3 regions of the Porphyromonas sp. C0041D3 genome follow, and region 3 is predicted to be linked to each of the others. Evidence: riboswitches for the same ligand, from Rfam matches in the RefSeq annotation. Region 3 holds a riboswitch; each other region holds the start of a gene.
The links. Region 3 has a riboswitch for cobalamin ahead of AC1EKE_RS03470 (DUF5074 domain-containing protein). Riboswitches for the same ligand answer to the same signal wherever they lie in the genome.
Positions count from the first base shown of each region.

Region 1: another riboswitch for cobalamin. It lies ahead of AC1EKE_RS02820 (sirohydrochlorin cobaltochelatase); the one in region 3 lies ahead of AC1EKE_RS03470 (DUF5074 domain-containing protein).
Region 2: another riboswitch for cobalamin. It lies ahead of AC1EKE_RS04525 (alpha/beta hydrolase family protein); the one in region 3 lies ahead of AC1EKE_RS03470 (DUF5074 domain-containing protein).

Region 1 is NZ_JBWPWJ010000003.1:67,991-74,092, reverse strand. It holds gene AC1EKE_RS02835 (GH92 family glycosyl hydrolase) at 1-385, opposite strand, end outside; gene AC1EKE_RS02830 (hypothetical protein) at 382-1,437, opposite strand; tRNA gene AC1EKE_RS02825 (tRNA-Thr) at 1,583-1,655, opposite strand; cobalamin riboswitch at 1,832-2,049, shown strand; gene AC1EKE_RS02820 (sirohydrochlorin cobaltochelatase) at 2,099-3,055, shown strand; gene AC1EKE_RS02815 (carboxypeptidase regulatory-like domain-containing protein) at 3,048-5,420, shown strand; gene AC1EKE_RS02810 (hypothetical protein) at 5,431-5,589, shown strand; gene AC1EKE_RS02805 (hypothetical protein) at 5,803-6,102, shown strand, end outside.
Region 2 is NZ_JBWPWJ010000004.1:179,465-185,566, reverse strand. It holds gene AC1EKE_RS04535 (transglycosylase domain-containing protein) at 1-284, shown strand, start outside; gene fumC (class II fumarate hydratase) at 370-1,764, opposite strand; cobalamin riboswitch at 2,034-2,238, shown strand; gene AC1EKE_RS04525 (alpha/beta hydrolase family protein) at 2,493-3,839, shown strand; gene AC1EKE_RS04520 (riboflavin synthase) at 3,947-4,564, shown strand; gene AC1EKE_RS04515 (nitroreductase family protein) at 4,574-5,131, shown strand; gene hisS (histidine--tRNA ligase) at 5,159-6,102, shown strand, end outside.
Region 3 is NZ_JBWPWJ010000003.1:228,773-234,874, reverse strand. It holds gene AC1EKE_RS03480 (hypothetical protein) at 1-81, opposite strand, end outside; gene AC1EKE_RS03475 (TonB-dependent receptor) at 78-2,114, opposite strand; gene AC1EKE_RS03470 (DUF5074 domain-containing protein) at 2,129-3,283, opposite strand; cobalamin riboswitch at 3,410-3,621, opposite strand; gene AC1EKE_RS03465 (S24 family peptidase) at 3,737-4,798, shown strand; gene AC1EKE_RS03460 (HAD family hydrolase) at 4,795-5,421, shown strand; gene AC1EKE_RS03455 (IMPACT family protein) at 5,414-6,037, shown strand.

The DNA of each region.
Region 1 (6,102 bases), 160 kb from region 3:
GCCCGCTCGCCGGATCGTCCGCCGTCCCTCGCCCCGGAGTCACCTCGCCCGTTACCGGCATCACCGTCAGGTCGAGGAGATCCCCGATGCCCGTCCCGCTCATGTGGGTGTGAGAGAAACCTATGATCGTGCTGTCAGAGATGTGGTAGCCGCTGCACCAGTCCCAGCCCTCCGTGACGGAGGTGGGACCGAGCTGCACCATCCCGAGCGGGACACTCGCCCCGAGGAAGACGTGCCCGTGACCCCCTGTCCCGATCCAGGGATCCACAAGGTCGGTTAGCTTGGTCGGGTAGTCGGGTGCCCCCTCTTCTACGGTCTTGCTGCAGCTAAGTGTCAGCAGTAGGGTCATTACCGCCGGGAGGGTGAGGATTTTCTTATAGTTCATAGGTGAAATAAATCTTGGGTGTCGTCACTTGCCTCTGAGAGGCGTAGGGGGATAAAAATGTAGGCGTCCTCCTCCGTCAGCCCAAGGCTGCAGAGGTACTCGGCATCCACCGTGGCCATAATAGAGAGGAAGGGGATTGCCTCCTCCATCCCCTCGTGCATCGACGGGTGGGGGAAGAAGAGTGGTCGCTCCGGTTCGTCCGGATCTAACTTGGGCGGAGCCTCCAGCCTGTAGAGCTTCTCTGTCCCGCGACTGTCTCTCAGTAGGCAAGCCTTGAAGGGCCTGGGTGTGCGGGTGTCCGCATCGAGTGGGCTGTCTGAGGCGGCTTGCCGGTAGAGCTGATCCATATTCTCGTCATCGTAGCGCAGGAGTATGCCGGGGATCCTCCGCCCTGAGAGACTCTCCATCGTCTCATCACCGACCCGGATCATCAGCAGATCCTCCGGGAGGATGCCCTTCTCCTTCATCTCCATCTGCGTCGCCTCGCCCACGTCCGACCGGTCATCAATGATGGCGAAGAGCTCCTCCGGGATCGCTTCGGACCGGCGTCTCTCCTTCTCCTCCCCACGGGGGTCCTCATCTGCGAGCACCTCACCGGTCATCAGAGCGACGATAGGCATGCCATCCATATAGCCGTCTCGGTAGGCCTGAAGGGCGATGTCATCCCCCAGGCTCTCCAGCAGGCTCTGCTCCTCATCCGTGGTCCATATCAGCATGGGGTAGAGATCCCGCAGCCCGGGGATGTCGGACTGTGGCAGAGATAGGAGCAGCCGACGTGGCTCGGCGGTGTCATCGGACTCATAGAGGACCGCGCGGAACTTGCGGGGAAGCACACTGTAGCCTGCACTCCGCTCCTTGCGGTCTGCCATGGAGACCAATTGACGAAAGTACTCCTCGGTCTGCATGAGGATCTCGAAGCGGCGCTGCCCGAGGGCAAACATATCAAGCCGCTGATCCGGGCGGGTCAGGTAGAGTACCTGATCGGGCCAGATGTTTTGCGATCGGAGGGTCTTCCTCATCTCCGGAGAGAGCACTTGGAGGACATTTGCCATTGAGTGGGGGCTGTGTAGTGTGATGGTCTGAGTAGGACTGCCGATGCGGTCCTTCTCGCAAATATACCCTTACTACCCGCCACCTCCAAAAAAGTGAGAGCGCCCACGGATAAAAATCATCCGCAGACGCTCTCGGGGGAGGGAGAGCCGAAAACGAGACTCGAACTCGTGACCTACGCATTACGAATGCGTCGCTCTACCAACTGAGCTATTTCGGCAAGGGTCGGCCTCTTCGCCACCCGCCCCACCTCTCACTGGGGGTAAGGCTCCGCAAAGGTACGAAATTATCTCTCTCCGGCAATGTACCACTTCCACATCGCTATGCGAATTAGCCAGCGCGTGGGCGACGGCGGTGAGGTCTTAACATTAGTTGGCGAGGGGGATTTTTTAGTGTACCTTTGCTGTGAGCTATGGTGTGATGCGCTCTCAGCCTGAGCTGCGCATCCCATCACAAGAGGGAAGTCCGGTGCGAGTCCGGCACAGTGCCCGCTACTGTATTCCTCCATTAGGCTGCTTGCCATTCTTTATTACCACTGTCGACTGAGTCGATGGGAAGGTACGCAAGCCAGGCCGGAGGTGAGTCAGGAGACCTGCCATGGCTGTAAGATAATTTTTCGGATCCCGCTCGGGGGCAGGTGGGTCGGATGGTTTTCATACACGTATGAGTAAGACATATCGTCTTATCCTCTTCGGTGTACTCTGTATGCTATTCTCTAATGTACTTGTTAGGGGTGAGGAGAAGATATTTGTGGAGAGTCCGCTCTTTGACTCCCTCGGTGAGGGAGAGAGAGGGGCGATACTGATGGTCCACTTCGGCACCACACACGACGACACTCGTGTGCGGACGCTTGACGCACTCAATCACGCGGTCGGAGCGGCTTTCCCCGGCATAGAGCTAAGTGAGGCCTACTCCTCGAGGATTGTCTGTAAGCGGCTCCGTGACAGAGGGATCGAGAAGCTCTCGCCGATGGAGGCGATGGATAAGCTCCGGGCGGAGGGGGTGACCCATCTGCTGATCGTCCCGTCTCAGGTGGTCTATGGGCTGGAGATGAAAGCCTTAGAACAGGAGGTGGAGCAGCGACGTGGCGACTTCCGGGAGATTCGCCTGACGACGCCACTCCTCTTCTACGAGAAGGACTACCGAGAGCTGATAGACCAGGTGCTGGCACCATTGGCGAAGGATAGGGATACCGCATACCTCCTGGTGGGGCACGGCACTTACGACAGCTCCACGGCGCAGTATGCGATGCTGGACCACTACCTGATGGATCGAGGACTCTCGCAGATCATTGTCGGCTGTATCGAGGGCTACCCCTACTACGATCAGGCGCTCAGGCGTCTCCGAGCCACCGGACTCCGGAGGGTCTGCCTTATGCCGCTGATGATGGTGGCGGGCGAGCATGCCAAGCACGACATCTCCGATGAGTGGGCCACCGCGCTGCGTGACGCGGGCTATGAGGTGACGGTGGATGCCCGAGGGCTGGGAGAGCTGCCCGAGGTGCAGGAGATGGTGGTGGAGCGGGCACGCTTCTTTGCTCACTATCGCCGTCTCCTGATCGGGGAGAAGAAAAAGATCTACGAGAAAACCGGTGTGAAGCTGAGTGCTGAGGATGAGTAGATTAATGAGTTGGGCGATCGGTCTCCTGTTGCTCCTCTGCTCCCTCGGTGCTGAGGCGACGGAGGTGCTGCGGGGACGCGTGACAGACATGGAGGGGAAGCCGATGCCGGGTGTCACGATCAGGGTACGGCCTATGCGGGAGAGCAATGTCATCGTGGCGATGATGACCAATAAGGAGGGGAGGTACAGCTTTTCTCTTGCCCCCGGCGACTATCGGGTGACTGCCGGGCTGATGGGCTACAGGGAGGAGACGAGGTCGGTGTCCCTCCCGATGAGAGAGACGGTAGACTTTGTCCTCAAGGAGGATCCAAAGCTGCTCGGCGAGGTGGTGGTGCTCGCCCCCTCGCACGAGCGCGCCTTACAGCATCAGGCGCTCTCCGCCATGAGTCTCGACGTCAGCTCCGTGATCTCCTCCCTCAGCAGTCTCAGCGACCTGGTGGGGCAGTCCTCCGGGGTCAATGTCCGTGGTCAGGGAGGGCTGGGCTCAGGCGTGGAGCTGTCGATCAATGGTCTCGGTGGTCAGGCGATCCGCTACTTCATCGATGGGGTTCCGCTCTCCTCCCGCGGGAGTGGCCTTAGCCTCGAGACGCTGCCGGCCAATATTGTCGACCGAATAGAGATCTACAAGGGCGTGGTCCCCCCGGAGCTGGGGATGGATGCGCTCGGGGGTGCGGTGAATATCATCACTAAGAAGAGCCGGACGAACTTCTTGGATGCCTCCCTGAGATTTGGCTCCTTCGGCACCATCGGTGCAGATCTGCACGGACAATACCGCCATGCAGCGAGCGGGCTTACGCTTCGCCCCACGCTGAGCTGTCTCTCCAGTCGGAATAACTATACGATGAAGGGGGTGTCGGTCTGGGATGAGGAGGCGTACGACTTCGTCCGGAGGGACCTCCCGCGCTTCCACGATGGGTACCGCACCCTCACCGCCGGGGTGCAGCTCGGGGTGACTCAGGTGCGGTGGGCCGACGAGGCGCTCCTCGGGGTACAGTACACCGGGAGTGACAAGGAGATCCAGACCGGGTTTATGCAGACCCTCGTGATAGGCGAGGCGACTAGGCGACGGTCCGACCTGAGCCTCACTGGCAGGTATGCCAAGAAGGATCTGCTGACCCCGGGACTGTCGGCTCAGATCGATGCCGCAGTCGCGAGAGATCACATGCTGCTCGCCGACACCACCTACAGGAAGTATGCCTGGGACGGCACCTCCGTAGAGACCAATTACAGTGAGGTGACCCGCCGGGGGAAGGCACTCCGTCACACGCTCCGTCCCGGTCTCTCGGCGCGGGTCAATCTCTCCTATGACCTGAGGAAATGGGGGAAGCTCAACTTCAATTACCAGCTCTCTGCGGTCGAGAACCATCGGTACGACGACTACGACACCTCTTTTGACGAAACGAAGGACCGGATGGCACGGCACATCCTCGGCCTCTCCTACGGTGGCTATCTCCTCGACGGCAGGCTCCATGCGCTCACCTTCGTCAAGGACTACCTCTACACCGTCTCCATCGGTCAGTCTGACCTCGAGTGGCTCACCGGCTCGACCGATGTGCCCTCCCACTTTACGAAGAATAACATCGGCTATGGCCTCGGGCTGCGGTATGCCCCGCTGGAGGCGCTGTCGGTGAAGGGCTCCTTTGAGTACGCCACGCAGCTCCCCTCTGCCCGCGAGCTGATGGGCAATGGGATCACCATTTATCCCAATTTCAAGCTCCGCCCCGAAAGGGCCTACAACCTCAACCTTGTGCTCTATGGTCAGACCTCCCCGGCGCAGAGTCACTTCCTCAATTACGAGGCGACGCTCTTCTACCGCGATGTGCACGACTTCATCCACCGGGTGGTCCATAGCGATGTGGAGAGCCAGTATGAGAATATCGGCACCTCCCGGATCGTCGGTCTGGAGGGGGAGCTGAGGTACACCTATGACTCCCTCCTGGACATCACGCTCAATGGCACCTACACCGATGAGCGGGACCGGACAAGGCAGGATCGCTACGGTAAGACCAATGCCACCTACGGCTACCGGATCCCCAATCGCCCCTGGCTCTACGGCAATCTGATCACCGGGCTGACCATGAGGGAGCCTTTTGGGATCAATATGAGCAAGATCCGGCTCAATCTCTCCCTCGGGTACATCAAGTGGTTTTACCTCACCTGGGCAGCTTTTGGCTCCCGTGAGTCTAAGGCGATCATCCCCAGCCAGTACAATCTCTCCGGAGGGGTCACGTGGTCCTTCCGGCACAATAGATACTCCATCTCACTGCAGGGCGACAACCTCCTGGATCGTCCGCTCTACGACAACTATATGCTGCAGAAGCCGGGACGCTCCGTCTACTGCAAGCTCCGTCTATTCCTCAATTAATCACGACATCATGAAGAAAAACTTCGCAACACTCCTTATCTCCTCACTCCTGACCCTCGGTCTCCTCTCCTCCTGCGGGGAGGACACGCCCAATCCCACGCCTACGCCTGTAGAGGCGGAGGGCTTCGACCTCTGGATACCGGTCAATGGAGCCACCGGCAAGACTTAGAAGGAGTATGACCAGAATATCATCGTCCGTGCCAAGGATCTCACGAAGGGGACGATCTCCATCACCGGGAAAGGCGCCGATACGGGTGGCACGGCACTCACTCCGCACATCATCTATAGGGACGGCTACTACTACGGTGTCTCGAGGGAGGGCAACTTCGGGAAGTTTGAGGTCGGTGCCACGGTCCGGGCGATCAAGGAGTTTCCACTGCCGATGATCAAGGATCGGCAGTTCTCCCACGCCTGGCTCGATCGGAAGACGCTCGTGCTGGTCGGCTCCACCGGTAAGCAAAAGGAGGTCTCCTGGGCGAGGATCGATACGCAGGAGATGAAGCTCCTCGACTCCGGCACACTGGACCTGAAGGTTCCGGCTGTGGATGAGATCTTCTGTGCCAGTGGTCTCCTCGGCTATCGCCGGTCGGATAATACACTCATCTTCCCCCACATCTACATCGCCAAGAAGCGCAGTGACCGAGCAAAGATGCTCCGCGGAGAGATCTACGTCGCCTTCATC
Region 2 (6,102 bases), on a different contig from region 3:
TAGGTGGTGAGGACCGATCGATCCACTTCGATGGCATGCGCATGGGTCAGGGCGCGAGCTTGGCACTGCCGGTGGTGGCGAGGTTCTTCCAGAAGATCTACGGAGACAAGGAGCTACAGAAGGACACCTCCCTCGGCATTGATCCTGGGCTAAAATTTACCTTCCCCGAGGGCTTTGAGCCATGTCGCCGAGACGATGCTGCAGGTGTCGCGTACGACAGAGAGGATGTCACAGAGCCACACCAACAGCAAGCCCCCAAGGAGATCGACGACCTCTTCTCCTAATCGGTAGAGGACAGTACCAAAAAGTCGGATCCCGCACCTGATCAAGTGCGAGATCCGACTTTTTTCGGATCAGCAGGGTCCCCTATTACTTAAGGCTTCCCACCATATCCTCCGGGCGGACCCACTCGTCAAACTCCTCGGCAGTGAGGAAGCCGGACTTTACAGCCTCCTCGCGGAGTGTGGTCCCATTGTGGAATGCAGCCTTGGAGATCTTAGCCGCCTTCTCATACCCGATGTGGGTATTGAGTGCCGTGACCAGCATCAGAGAGTTATTGAGCAGGGTATTGATGCGCTCCCTATTTGGCTCAATGCCGGCAACGCAGTGCTCCTCCAGTGAGAGGCAGGCATCACCAAGCAGCTGAGCAGACTGGAGGAAGTTGGCAGCCATGACCGGCTTGAAGACATTCAGCTCGTAGTTGCCACTTGCACCGGCCATCGTGATCGTGGTCTGATTGCCAAAGACCTGCACGCAAACCATAGTCATCGCCTCACACTGGGTAGGATTGACCTTACCGGGCATGATCGAGGAGCCCGGCTCATTCTCCGGCAGGTGGATCTCACCGATGCCGCAGCGAGGTCCGGAGCCGAGGAGACGGATGTCATTGGCGATCTTAAAGAGAGAGGCCGCAAGACCATTGAGTGCCCCATGAGTCGCCACCACGGCGTCATGAGCGGCAAGTGACTCAAACTTATTGGGCGCCGTCACAAAGGGCTCCCCGGTAAAGTCTGCGATGTACTTGGCCACCAGCTCGGCGTAGCCCTTGGGCGTATTGAGTCCGGTGCCGACGGCCGTCCCGCCTAGCGCCAGCTCGGCGAGGTGCGGCAGGGTCGCCTCGATCGCTCTAACCGCATAGCCCAACTGTGCTGCGTAGCCGGAGAACTCCTGTCCGAGCGTCAGAGGGGTAGCATCCTGCAGGTGGGTCCGCCCGATCTTGACGATGTCCTTGAAGTCCTCAGCCTTCTTCTCGAGGCTCTTCTGGAGCTTCTTCACCGCCGGAAGAGTATGCTGTACCACCTTGGTGTAGGCGGCGATGCTCATCGCGGTGGGGAAGGTGTCGTTGCTGGACTGAGACTTATTGACATCGTCATTGGGGTGGATCAGGCTCGGCTCGCCCAGCTTGCCACCATTGAGGACGTGGCAGCGATTGGCAACCACCTCATTGACATTCATATTGGACTGCGTGCCGCTACCGGTCTGCCAGATGACGAGAGGGAACTGATCATCCAGCTTGCCCTCGATGATCTCGTCGCACGCCTGAGCGATGAGATCACGCTTCTCCTGAGGGAGGACCCCCAGCTCGCAATTGGCATAAGCGGCCGCCTTCTTCAGATACCCGAAGGCAGTGACGATCTCGTGAGGCATAGAGGCTGCGGGACCGATCCTGAAGTTATTACGGCTGCGCTCCGTCTGAGCAGCCCAGTACTTATCAGCGGGGACCTTCACCTCACCCATGGTGTCATGCTCGATACGATACTCCATAATTGGCTTGACTATTTTCTATTAGCGTTGTACTTACCTAACTTTCTTCCAAAGTTACCCAAAATAGAGTCTTTCGCAAAGCAGTCCCACCATCCTTGCTCCACCGGTCAGACTGCACTCTTAATTGTGAGCGGAAAGTGGCTCGCTATGTGGGGCATTTCTTTTACCGATATTAGGCGCAACTAATATCGGTATTAGTGACATCTAATATCGGTAAAAGAAATCAGCCGGTCCAATGGGCGAAATGGAGGTGACAATGAAGAGAAAAAATGTACCTTTGCGGTGACGGTGATCCGATGGACACTCGCTCATCGGAGTAAGAGGGAAACAGGTGCAAGTCCTGTGCAGACCCGCTGCTGTAAGTCTCCAACCGATCGGCTCGAAGTGATGCCACTGTGGTCCTCCTCGGAGGAGTATGGGAAGGCGACGAGCCGAGAGACAAGCCAGAAAACCTGCCGTCACGTGCATTTTGTATCGCTCCCGAGGACTGGAGCGGTGCCACTGAAAGGATGTAGTCCATCTGTATTTTCCAATTTTTGACTCGCTATCAGCGACTATTATCCCAAGTGTGGTCAGGTAATTCATACTGAGTGATGACGACCCTCTGTGAAGCGGATCGAGTCCATGCACTTTTAGGAGAGGCGGTCACCGACATCCGACGGTGGCGGCCTCTCCTTTTTTTGTACCTTTCGGTCAATTAGTTTTACTGACTCACTTTATTCATAGCGATGCGAAACTACTTCATCCTTGCGCTCTCCATCCTTGCGCTCTCCATCCTTGCGCTCTCCTGCCAGGCTCAGATCGCCGACACTTGGCATGGGATCTTGCAGGTCACACCAACCTACAGCCTGCCGCTTGTGCTCCACATTACTGAGGGGGCCGATGGCTACTCCGCCACCCTAGACAGCCCTGAGCAGGGGGCACAAGGGATCCCAGTGGATCAGATCAGCTTTAGCCCCGATAGCCGGATGCTCAGCTGGCAGAGCCGCACCATCGGTGCCAGCTATAGCGGGCAGCTCGAGGGTGATACGATCCAGGGAGACTTCTCTCAGCAGGGGTTTACCACCCGTCTGGATCTGATACGAGGTGCGTACCGGAAGAGCAAGCCCAAGGACGACCTCCCCTACCTCTCCACCGAGCTTGCCATCCCCTCGGCAGAGGTGACCCTCGCTGCCACACTGACGGAGCCTAGCGAGCAGAAGAGCTCTACCGCAGTGGTCTTGGTAGCGGGCAGTGGACCTAATGATAGGGACGAGAAGCTGGGACCACACAAGCCCCTCCGCGACATAGCCGACTACCTCACCCGGCAGGGCATCACCGTGCTGAGGTATGACAAGCGAGGAGTGGGCGAGTCTACGGGGGCATTCGGAGTCTCTATGCTGAGTGACTTCGTGGCAGATGCCAAGTCGGCACTTGAGTACCTCCGAGGGACGGGACGCTACTCGAGGGTGGGTCTCATAGGCCATAGCGAGGGAGGACTGATAGCCGAGAGTATCGCAGCAGAGAGTCCGGCAGACGTTGACTTCATCGTGCTGCTTGCCGCCCCGGGGACCTCAGGTGTGGAGGTCATCACATACCAGAATGTAGTAATGATGTCAAGCCTGATCTCCCCCGAGTCAAAGGAGGACTTCGCCAAGATTACCAGTAGGACATTCAAGGATCTCGCCTACCACTCCACCACCCGGGCGGAGGACTCTACGCTGATGCGGGGCTACTTCGAGAGGGTGCTACCGCTGGTCCGCGAGGAGCAGCGAGCCGGCACGAGAGCGATGGTGCTCAGCGACAGGTACTTCCGATCGATGCTTGATGCGACCTCCACACCATACTATAAGGAGTTCCTCAGGAGCGATCCCTCCGCCCTCCTTCCGCGGATCACCTGCCCGATACTGGCTCTTAATGGGAGTAAGGATATGCAGGTGGAGGCGTCAGACAATCTCGGCGCAGTCAAGCGCCTTGCGACAGCATCCTCCGGTGTGACGACAGAAGAGATTGCAGGGCTCAATCACCTTTTTCTACCCTGCAGCACCGGTCTCCCGGGCGAGTACGTCCACCTCAAGCCCGGCTTCTCGAGCTAGGCTCTGGAGATGATGACGGAGTGGATCAAGGAGGGGGAATTGGGCAGGTAATGCCTTTTGGGTAAATTTGCACTATCAGTGATAGTTATCAGTAAGTAATCCTCTATATGTTTTCCGGAATAGTCGAGACAACGGCAAAGGTGCTCCGCGTGGATCACCCTCACAATAGTACCAATGTGGACCTTACCCTGACCGTCCCCTTTTGGGACGAGTTGGCGATAGACCAAAGCGTGGCGCACAATGGAGTCTGCCTGACAGTTGTCTCAATCCATCCTGAGGAGAAGAGCTACACAGTCACCGCGGTGCAGGAGACCCTTGAGCGCTCCAACCTCGGCGACCTCAAGCCCGGTGATCGGGTCAATGTGGAGCGGAGCATGAGGAGTGATGGTCGCCTCGATGGGCATATCGTCCAGGGGCATGTCGATACCACTGCCGAGTGCATCGGGCTGGAGGATGTGGGTGGAAGCACCTACTACACCTTCCGCTACAGTGTCACTGACGAGATGGCAGCTCGTGGCTACACCACTGTGGAGAAGGGCTCTGTCTGCATCAATGGCGTCAGCCTCACCGTGGTGGACTCCGAGAGAGACACCTTCAAGGTCGCCATCATTCCCTACACCAAGGAAATCACCAACTTTGGTGACCTGTCTGAGGGGAAGCGGGTCAATCTTGAGTTTGACATCATCGGCAAGTACCTCGCCAAGCTTATCACCTTCCGTCAGTAACCCTCTCCCATGGACCCCGACAGCAACCCTCTCAGCGAGCTGATCCAGTCGCGCCAGAGTACTCGCAAGTATCTCGATAAGCCGGTACCACGTGAGGCAATCGAGCGCATACTTGATCTGACACACTTGGCACCATCTGCCACCAATTCGCAACCCTGGCGCTTCATCGTCGTTGATGATCCGGAGCTCAAGGTCGCTGTCGCGAAGTGCCTCACTTCCCCCCTACTCCCATCAATGAACACCTTCGCCAAGGAGGCGCCTGCGCTCATCGTCGTAGTCGAGGAGGCAGCCAATGTGGCGGCAAAAGTAGGAAACCTCCTCAAGAAACAGCACTTCTCCCGGATCGACATCGGTATCGCCGTGGGCTATCTCACGCTGGCAGCACGCAGCGAGGGGCTTGACACCTGCGTCATAGGCTGGGTGGATAATAAGAAGATCCAGGACATCCTCCGGATACCTCGGGAGAAGACGGTCCAGCTGGTGGTGTCGCTCGGCTACTCCGACGACCCTATGCGACCCAAGACCAGGAAGAAGATGGACAAGATCCGCTCCTATAATACGTACTAACCTCATCCCTCTGTAGCAACATCATTTATGGCTCAGAAACCAAGCATACCCAAGGGCACTCGTGACTTCTCCCCCGAGGAGATGGCGAAGCGCAATTACATACTCAATACGATCATCAGCACCTACCGGCTCTATGGCTATCGCGAGATACAGACGCCGGCGATGGAGAACCTCTCCACCCTACTCGGGAAGTATGGCGACGAGGGGGATCGGCTGATCTTCCGCATCCTCAACTCGGGCGACAGCCTCAAGGACTTCGACCGGCAGGAGCTGCTGACGATCGATCCGGCTGACTTTGCCTCCCGAGCCTGCGATCGTGGGTTGCGGTATGACCTAACGGTCCCCTTTGCTCGGTATGTGGTGCAGCACCGTAATGAGATCACCCTCCCCTTCAAGCGGTACCAGATACAGCCGGTATGGCGTGCGGATCGCCCCCAGAAGGGTCGGTACCGCGAGTTTTACCAGTGCGATGCCGACGTGATCGGCTCCGACTCCCTCCTGCATGAGGTGGAGCTGACACAGATCATCGATACCGTCTTCGCCAAGCTGGGCGTGCGGGTCGTGATCCTCCTCAATAATCGGAAACTCCTCACTGCCATCAGCGAGCAGCTGGGGATCGAGAACATCATCGACCTGACCGTCTCCATCGACAAGCTGGAGAAGATCGGCTGGGAGGGTGTCGAGGAGGAACTGCGTGGCAAGGGCATCGGCGAGGAGGCGATCAGTCGCTTAAAGCCGATCCTCGGTATCTCGGGAAGCAATGAGGAGAAGCTGGAGAAGCTCGCCGACCTCTTCTGCGAGAGCGAGGTGGGTCGCAAGGGGGTGGAGGAGCTGACCTACATCCTCGACAAGCTACACCACTGTCGCCTGCAAAATGAGGTTCGGCTGGACCTCTCATTGGCACGCGGCTTGGACTACTACACCGGGACAATCTTCGAGGTGAAAGCGCTCGACACCCCTATGGGGAGCAT
Region 3 (6,102 bases):
GGGAGACGTCCCTTCGTCACCGCACGCCGGGAAGAGGATGAGGAGTAGCAGGAGGAGCGAAGTGGTGGAAAACTTACTCATAGCGTGATAAGAATAGATGCGAGAAGGTTGCGACGCGGCATCGGGTAGTACTGCGTCGACTCGTAGTAGGTGTTGAAGAGATTATCCACTCTCAGCTGAGGAGAGAGGGTGACGCCACTCCGCAGCACCCAGGTGTAGCCGAGGGCGAGCTGCGTGACGTTGTAGGGATAGGTGAAGTAGCTCTGGTCCGTCGTCACATACCGCACCCCCACGTAGGAGGTGGTGAGAGAGAGGAAAGCCTTGGAGTAGTCGAGAGAGAGTGTCAGGTGCCACTTCTGTCGAGGGACGTAGGGGATCTGCTTGAGGTAGGCACCGTCGTCCCGGACGTCGCTCTTGCGGGAGTGGGAGTCGGTGTAGGAGTAATTAAAGGCTGCACTACCGCCCCAGTTGCCGTGACGGTAGGAGAGCTTCGCCATCGCTTCCAGCCCAGAGGAGAGGACGTTGCGCTTATTCTGGGGCGACCAGAGCCACTGATTCTGTGAGCCTCCCTTGGTGAAGGCTCCCGACTCGGGGTCTATCGGCAGCCAGAGTATCCAGTCATCGATCAGGAGGAGATAGGGGGAGAGCTCGCTCTCTATGTGCCAGTGGCTGCCGAGTGGCTGTCGGTAGGAGAGAGTCAGGTCGGTTGAGAGTCCGTGCTCGGGGCGCACCTTGGGGTTGCCACCGGGTCGCCAGTAGAGCTCGTTGAGTGTCGGGAAGCGGTAGTTGTAGGCGACGCTACCGCGGAGGTGAAGGCGCTCCGGGAGAAGCGTCCCGGTCATGCCGAGGGAGTAGGTGACCACCGGCTTACGTCGGTCCACCAGCTCCATCATCAGTCGTCCGTCGGCGAGCCAGTGGTCGGCCCACTGCCACCTCACGGCGCTCGCCCAGGAGAGTGTGGAGCGGTGGATTAGCTCCGGTGCCGGCAGCTCCGGACGCTCGTAGCCACTCTCATCAGGCACCCGCACCACATCCTCGCGGTAGCTCTCAGCGCGGGCGATATCGTGTCGGTAGGTGAGGGTGGTGGAGGCGTGTAGGCGGTCGCTGAAGCGGTAGCGGTATTGTCCGCTCAGGTGGATGGTGTGGGAGAGATTGGTATTGCCTTGGGGGTCAAAGTAATCATTGTCAAACCATCGGTCATACCTCATCCTATAGTAGATATACGCTGCCTTGACCTCCGCTTGACCTTTCCCTGCCCTGTGATCCAGTCCGAGGTAGGCGCGGAGATTGGTCTCCCCCTGTCGCTCATGCACGGTCGTCTCCACGCCAAGGGGCTGTGGCAGCATCCGCGTCCCCTGCTGGTACCAGAGTGCGGAGGAGAGGAAAGAGCTCTCCCCGAGGCGGAAGTGTCCCTCCTGCATAGCCGAGCCAAGGGTGAAGCGTGCATCGCTCCGCTGCTCGAGGTAAGCATCGGCGGAGGATACCTTATTGAGATAGCTGTAGTTATTGTCAGAGTGGCGGAGGAAGGCCCTCGTCTTGCCGGATATGCGATCGGTCCCATACCTTGCCGATGCCATAGCGCTATAGGTGCCATAGGATCCATACTCGCCGGAGAGGGTGAGTGCCCGCTTCCCGTCCCACATCGGGGTGGTGCTTAGCCGTACGCTGCCACCGATGGCACCGCTACCTGTGGTGGCATCGCTACTGCCATAGACGAGTGAGACGCGGTCGGCAAAGAAGGTGGGCATCTGGGAGAAGTCGAAGATCCCCGACATCGCCGGCGTGAGGTCGATGCCATTCCACATCACCCGTGTCTGTGACGCGCCAGCGCCGCGGAAGGAGGCGGTGGCGAGAGCGCCCATACCGAAGCTCTTGATGTGTACCGCGGTATTGTCAGCCAGCAGCTCGGCGAGAGAGCGTGAGCGGAAGAGCTCGATGGTAGCCGGGGCGATCTGCTCCACCTTGGCTCCGGCATTGATCTCCTTCTCTTTCGTGATCGCCCGCTGATAGACGAAGAGCTCAGCGAGAGTCCCCTCCTGCTCCACCTTATCCTGGGCGAGTAGAGTGGGGAGAGCAAGGAAGGGCAGGAGGAGGAGAAGTGGCAGGCGCTTCATCATGACTCGGTTAATTATGACTTGGGGAAAAAGACAAAGTTGGGGTAGACTGCCACCTTGTAGCTCTTCTCCTCACCTCGGTCAGGAGAGTAAACGCGCACATAGCCTCTCTGGGCAGTGAAGTCGAGGCAGTCGCAGATGCACACCTTCCCCTCGGGTGAGACACTCATGCCGTACATCAGCTTCACCTCGGGAAGCGGCAGGTAGCGTGTCAGCTCCTTAGAGTCCACGTCCATAGCATAGATCACCTGGAGTGGGCGAGTCTTTGCTCCCGGGTTGTCCTCCGATGCCTCTGTCAGGCTGAGGTAGATCCGCCGGCCGGAGGGGTCTATGTCGATCCGATTGTAGCCCGGCATCCCCATGAGGTCACCCCTCTTCAGGTCGCCTCTCTTCTTGATCGGGATCAGCAGCTCGTCCACCACCTCCTCAGCCACCGGGTCGATGCAGCTGAGTCGTGGCAGCTCGATGCCGTCCACTCGCTTCGTAGAGAGGATCCAGATCCTCCCCCGGTGATCCACCACCGGCTTCGCTGTCGACTGCGACCAGCTGACAGAGACCTCGTCAATCAGTCGCATGGTGCTGAGACGAAACTTGGCTGCATCAAAGACTGCGATACCCCGGTCTATGTAGGTGCAGAAGACCTTGCCTCCCACCGTGATCATCTGCTCGATGCCGGAGGAGGAGAATGGTAGCTCGATGTACTCCAGCTCTCGGTAGGGCGGGCGAGTGCGGATCGTGACGAGCTGATTGTGGAGGTCAGAGACAACGGCAGTACTATCGGTCAGGGGAGTGATGTAGCGAGGGGAGCCGGCACGACTGTATCGGATCGACCCGACGCTCCGGAAGCTCTTGGGGTCAAGGATCTCGATCCGGCGGGAGTTGTCAATAGCGATGAAGTAAAGCCCATTGATCTCAGCCATCGACTGAGCCACATCGCCGAGAGGACGCTGATTGACCGCCCTAAAGACATCGTAGTGGACGGTCCCATCGGCGTAGATCACCGAGAGGGCGGCGGTATTGGTGGTGAAGAGACCCTCATTCACCACGATCATCACCGCTTTATTGCCATCCTCGCCCTCGAAGGAGGGGAGCTCCGGGATCTTGTCGCAGGCGCACACCACCGAGAGCAGTGCCGCCAGCAATCCCATTGCCTGTACTCGTATCCTCATATCTCTCTACAGCTATTGCGATCACCGGGAGAGAGGGTAGGATGAATGGCAGGCGCAGCGATGGCGTGGATCCGACAGCGGGTCGGTCGATTGCGACTCAAGCACGGCTCCTTTCCCCGGAAGCACTTTACTCTTAAGACTACGGCAGGTCTTCCGGCTTGCTCCCTCCCTTCGCATCCTTCCCATTGCCTACAGGGCAACAGTGGAGAGTAGAGTGTGAGTGGAGTTCTCTATGGAGCTTACGGCAGCGGGTCTGCCCAGGTCTTGCACCTGATTCCCTTTTCATCCTCCTGTCCGGAGAGCCCGAGCGGGAGGACACCAAATAGTCTACGAGGGCGCAAGTTTAGCCATTATTATCCGTTTTGCCAAAAACGCACCGCCCCTGCCATCGGACCAAAGGGGGTGGATTGGTCGCGGAATATAACTATATTTGCAAGGTTGTATATAAGTAAGATGCCTATCGTGAAGAAAAACGACACCGCTGAGATCCGTCAGGGTCAGCACGACCGGATGGTCCGAGCTTACGACTACCTCCGGTCGCACAACTTTGTGGAGACGACCGATGATGTGGCTCTCCGCATGGGGGGCAATAGGAGCTCCATCCGCTCGGCCCTCTCGCGTGGGGGGACCTATATGTCGGTCAATCTGATCGACGACTTCTTAGACGCATTCGACGGGATCTTCTCCCGCCCCTGGCTCGTCGATGGTGAGGGAGAGATGCTTGCGGGAGGGGAGGTCTTCTCCACCTCTCCGTACCCTACGCGTAGCGACCGAGTGACTCATGTCATGGAGCAGGAGGAGCTGACCTATAGTGAGATGACGAAGGAGGTGGGTCTGAGCAACGCCTCCACACTCTTCCGCATCACCCGCTACGGACAGCGCCCGCAGGATGCGACGCTCGATAAGATCCTCGAGCGCTTCCCCAAGTACCGCAGGGAGTGGCTCTATACCGGTATCGAGCCGATGCTCAGCACCCCGGAGCCGGCTGAGGAGGCACCGGCAAGCCCGATAGAGATCCTCGATGAGGAGGCCCTCGCCAAGAGCACCGCTCTCCCATACCACCCCTCGCAGACTATGCGCTTCCCTCTCGTGGAGGACCCCGCCGTCGCCGGCACGCTGACCAGCTTTGGCGATCCCGACCCGGATGGGGTGCGGATGATCGAGGTGCCGGTGGACCGGCACTACCGGGGCATCTACCGGATATTTACGGTGCAGGGCGACTCGATGGACGACGGCTCGAGCAAAGGTCTCTCTGAGGGCGACCGCGTGCTGGCACGCAGTGTCGACAGGGACTACTGGCTCGATGGGCTCCACACGCGCGACTGGCTCTACTTCATCTTCGTCACCCGCTCTGAGGGGATCGTCATCAAGCAGGTGATCGGCCAAGACCCTCGGCAGGGGCTCTTCAGGCTCCACTCGCTCAATCCCTTCTACCACGACTTTGACCTCCACGTGGAGGATATAGTGGCTATATATAATGTCATCGAGATCGTCTCTCGCCGTCTGACCGTATGAGTATCCACAACATCATCTTTGACCTCGGTGGTGTGCTCCTGATCGACCGCCCTGCGGAGAGCGTCCGGCGCTTCGACCGGCTCGGCTTCGTCGAGGCTCGTGGGCTCCTCTCGCCCTATCCCCGGGAGGGGCTATTCCCCGACTTAGAGGTCGGTCGGATCACTAAGGAGCAGTTCCGCGACATCGTCCGCACCACCTACGGCCACGACCTCACCATCGATGAGATCACATGGGCCCTTGCCGGCTATGCGGGTGAGGTAGAGCTCTACAAGCTGGATTACCTCCGCACTCAGCTGAGTGGCTACCGCCTCTTTCTCGCCACGAATACCAATGCCTTCCTCTACGACCTCTACCTCTCGCCCCACTTCCTCCCCTCGGGCGAGTCGCTGGAGAGCTACTTCGAGCGATGCTACGCCTCCCACCTCCTCCACATCAAGAAGCCCGACCCCCGCTTTTACCACCTTATCTTGGACGAAAACGACCTCGACCCCCGAGAGACCCTCTACATCGATGATCGGGAGGAAAACGTGACTGCTGCCCGGGCGCTGGGGCTGACCACCCTACGACCGGCGAATGGGACCGACTGGCGTCCCGCCCTGGAGAGACTGCTGTCCCATGAGTGAGCCAAGCCCCATCACCTCCTACCGCTCCCTCACGGCCGAGGGCGCCGGTCTCTACACCGAGCTACGCAGTCGCTTCATCTCGCGCGCTGTGCCTGTGGAGACGGTCGAGGAGGCTATGGCGGTGATCGAGGAGGAGCGGGCAAAGTACCACGATGCGCGCCACTGCTGCTGGGCTTATGTGGTGGGCATCCGGGAGCGCGAGGAGCGGTGCAGCGACGACGGAGAGCCCTCCTCCACAGCCGGAAAGCCGATCCTCGGGCGCATCCATGCACTCGGTCTGACGGGGGTGGTGGTCACCGTCGTCCGCTACTTCGGTGGCAAGCTCCTCGGCACCTCCGGCCTGATCGTCGCCTACCGCACCGCCGCCGAGCTCGCCCTCGCCGATGCCCCTCATAAGGAGACGATCCTCACGACTCACCTCGCCCTCCGCTTCCCCTACGACAAGATCAATCCCGTGATGATGCTCCTGCGGGATTACGAGGTAGAGACGATCGACTCCACCTCCGATCTCGAGGGGTACATCTGGCAGGTGGCGGTGGAGGACGCGCGGCTACCGCTCTTCCTCGAGGCGGCTAAGCTGCACTACTACCTGCGGATCGATCAGGCGGAGGAGTGACATCGCCCGCTGAGGACCTTGGACGCTAGGGCGAAAAGTCGTACCTTTGCCCTCGCGTTTCACCT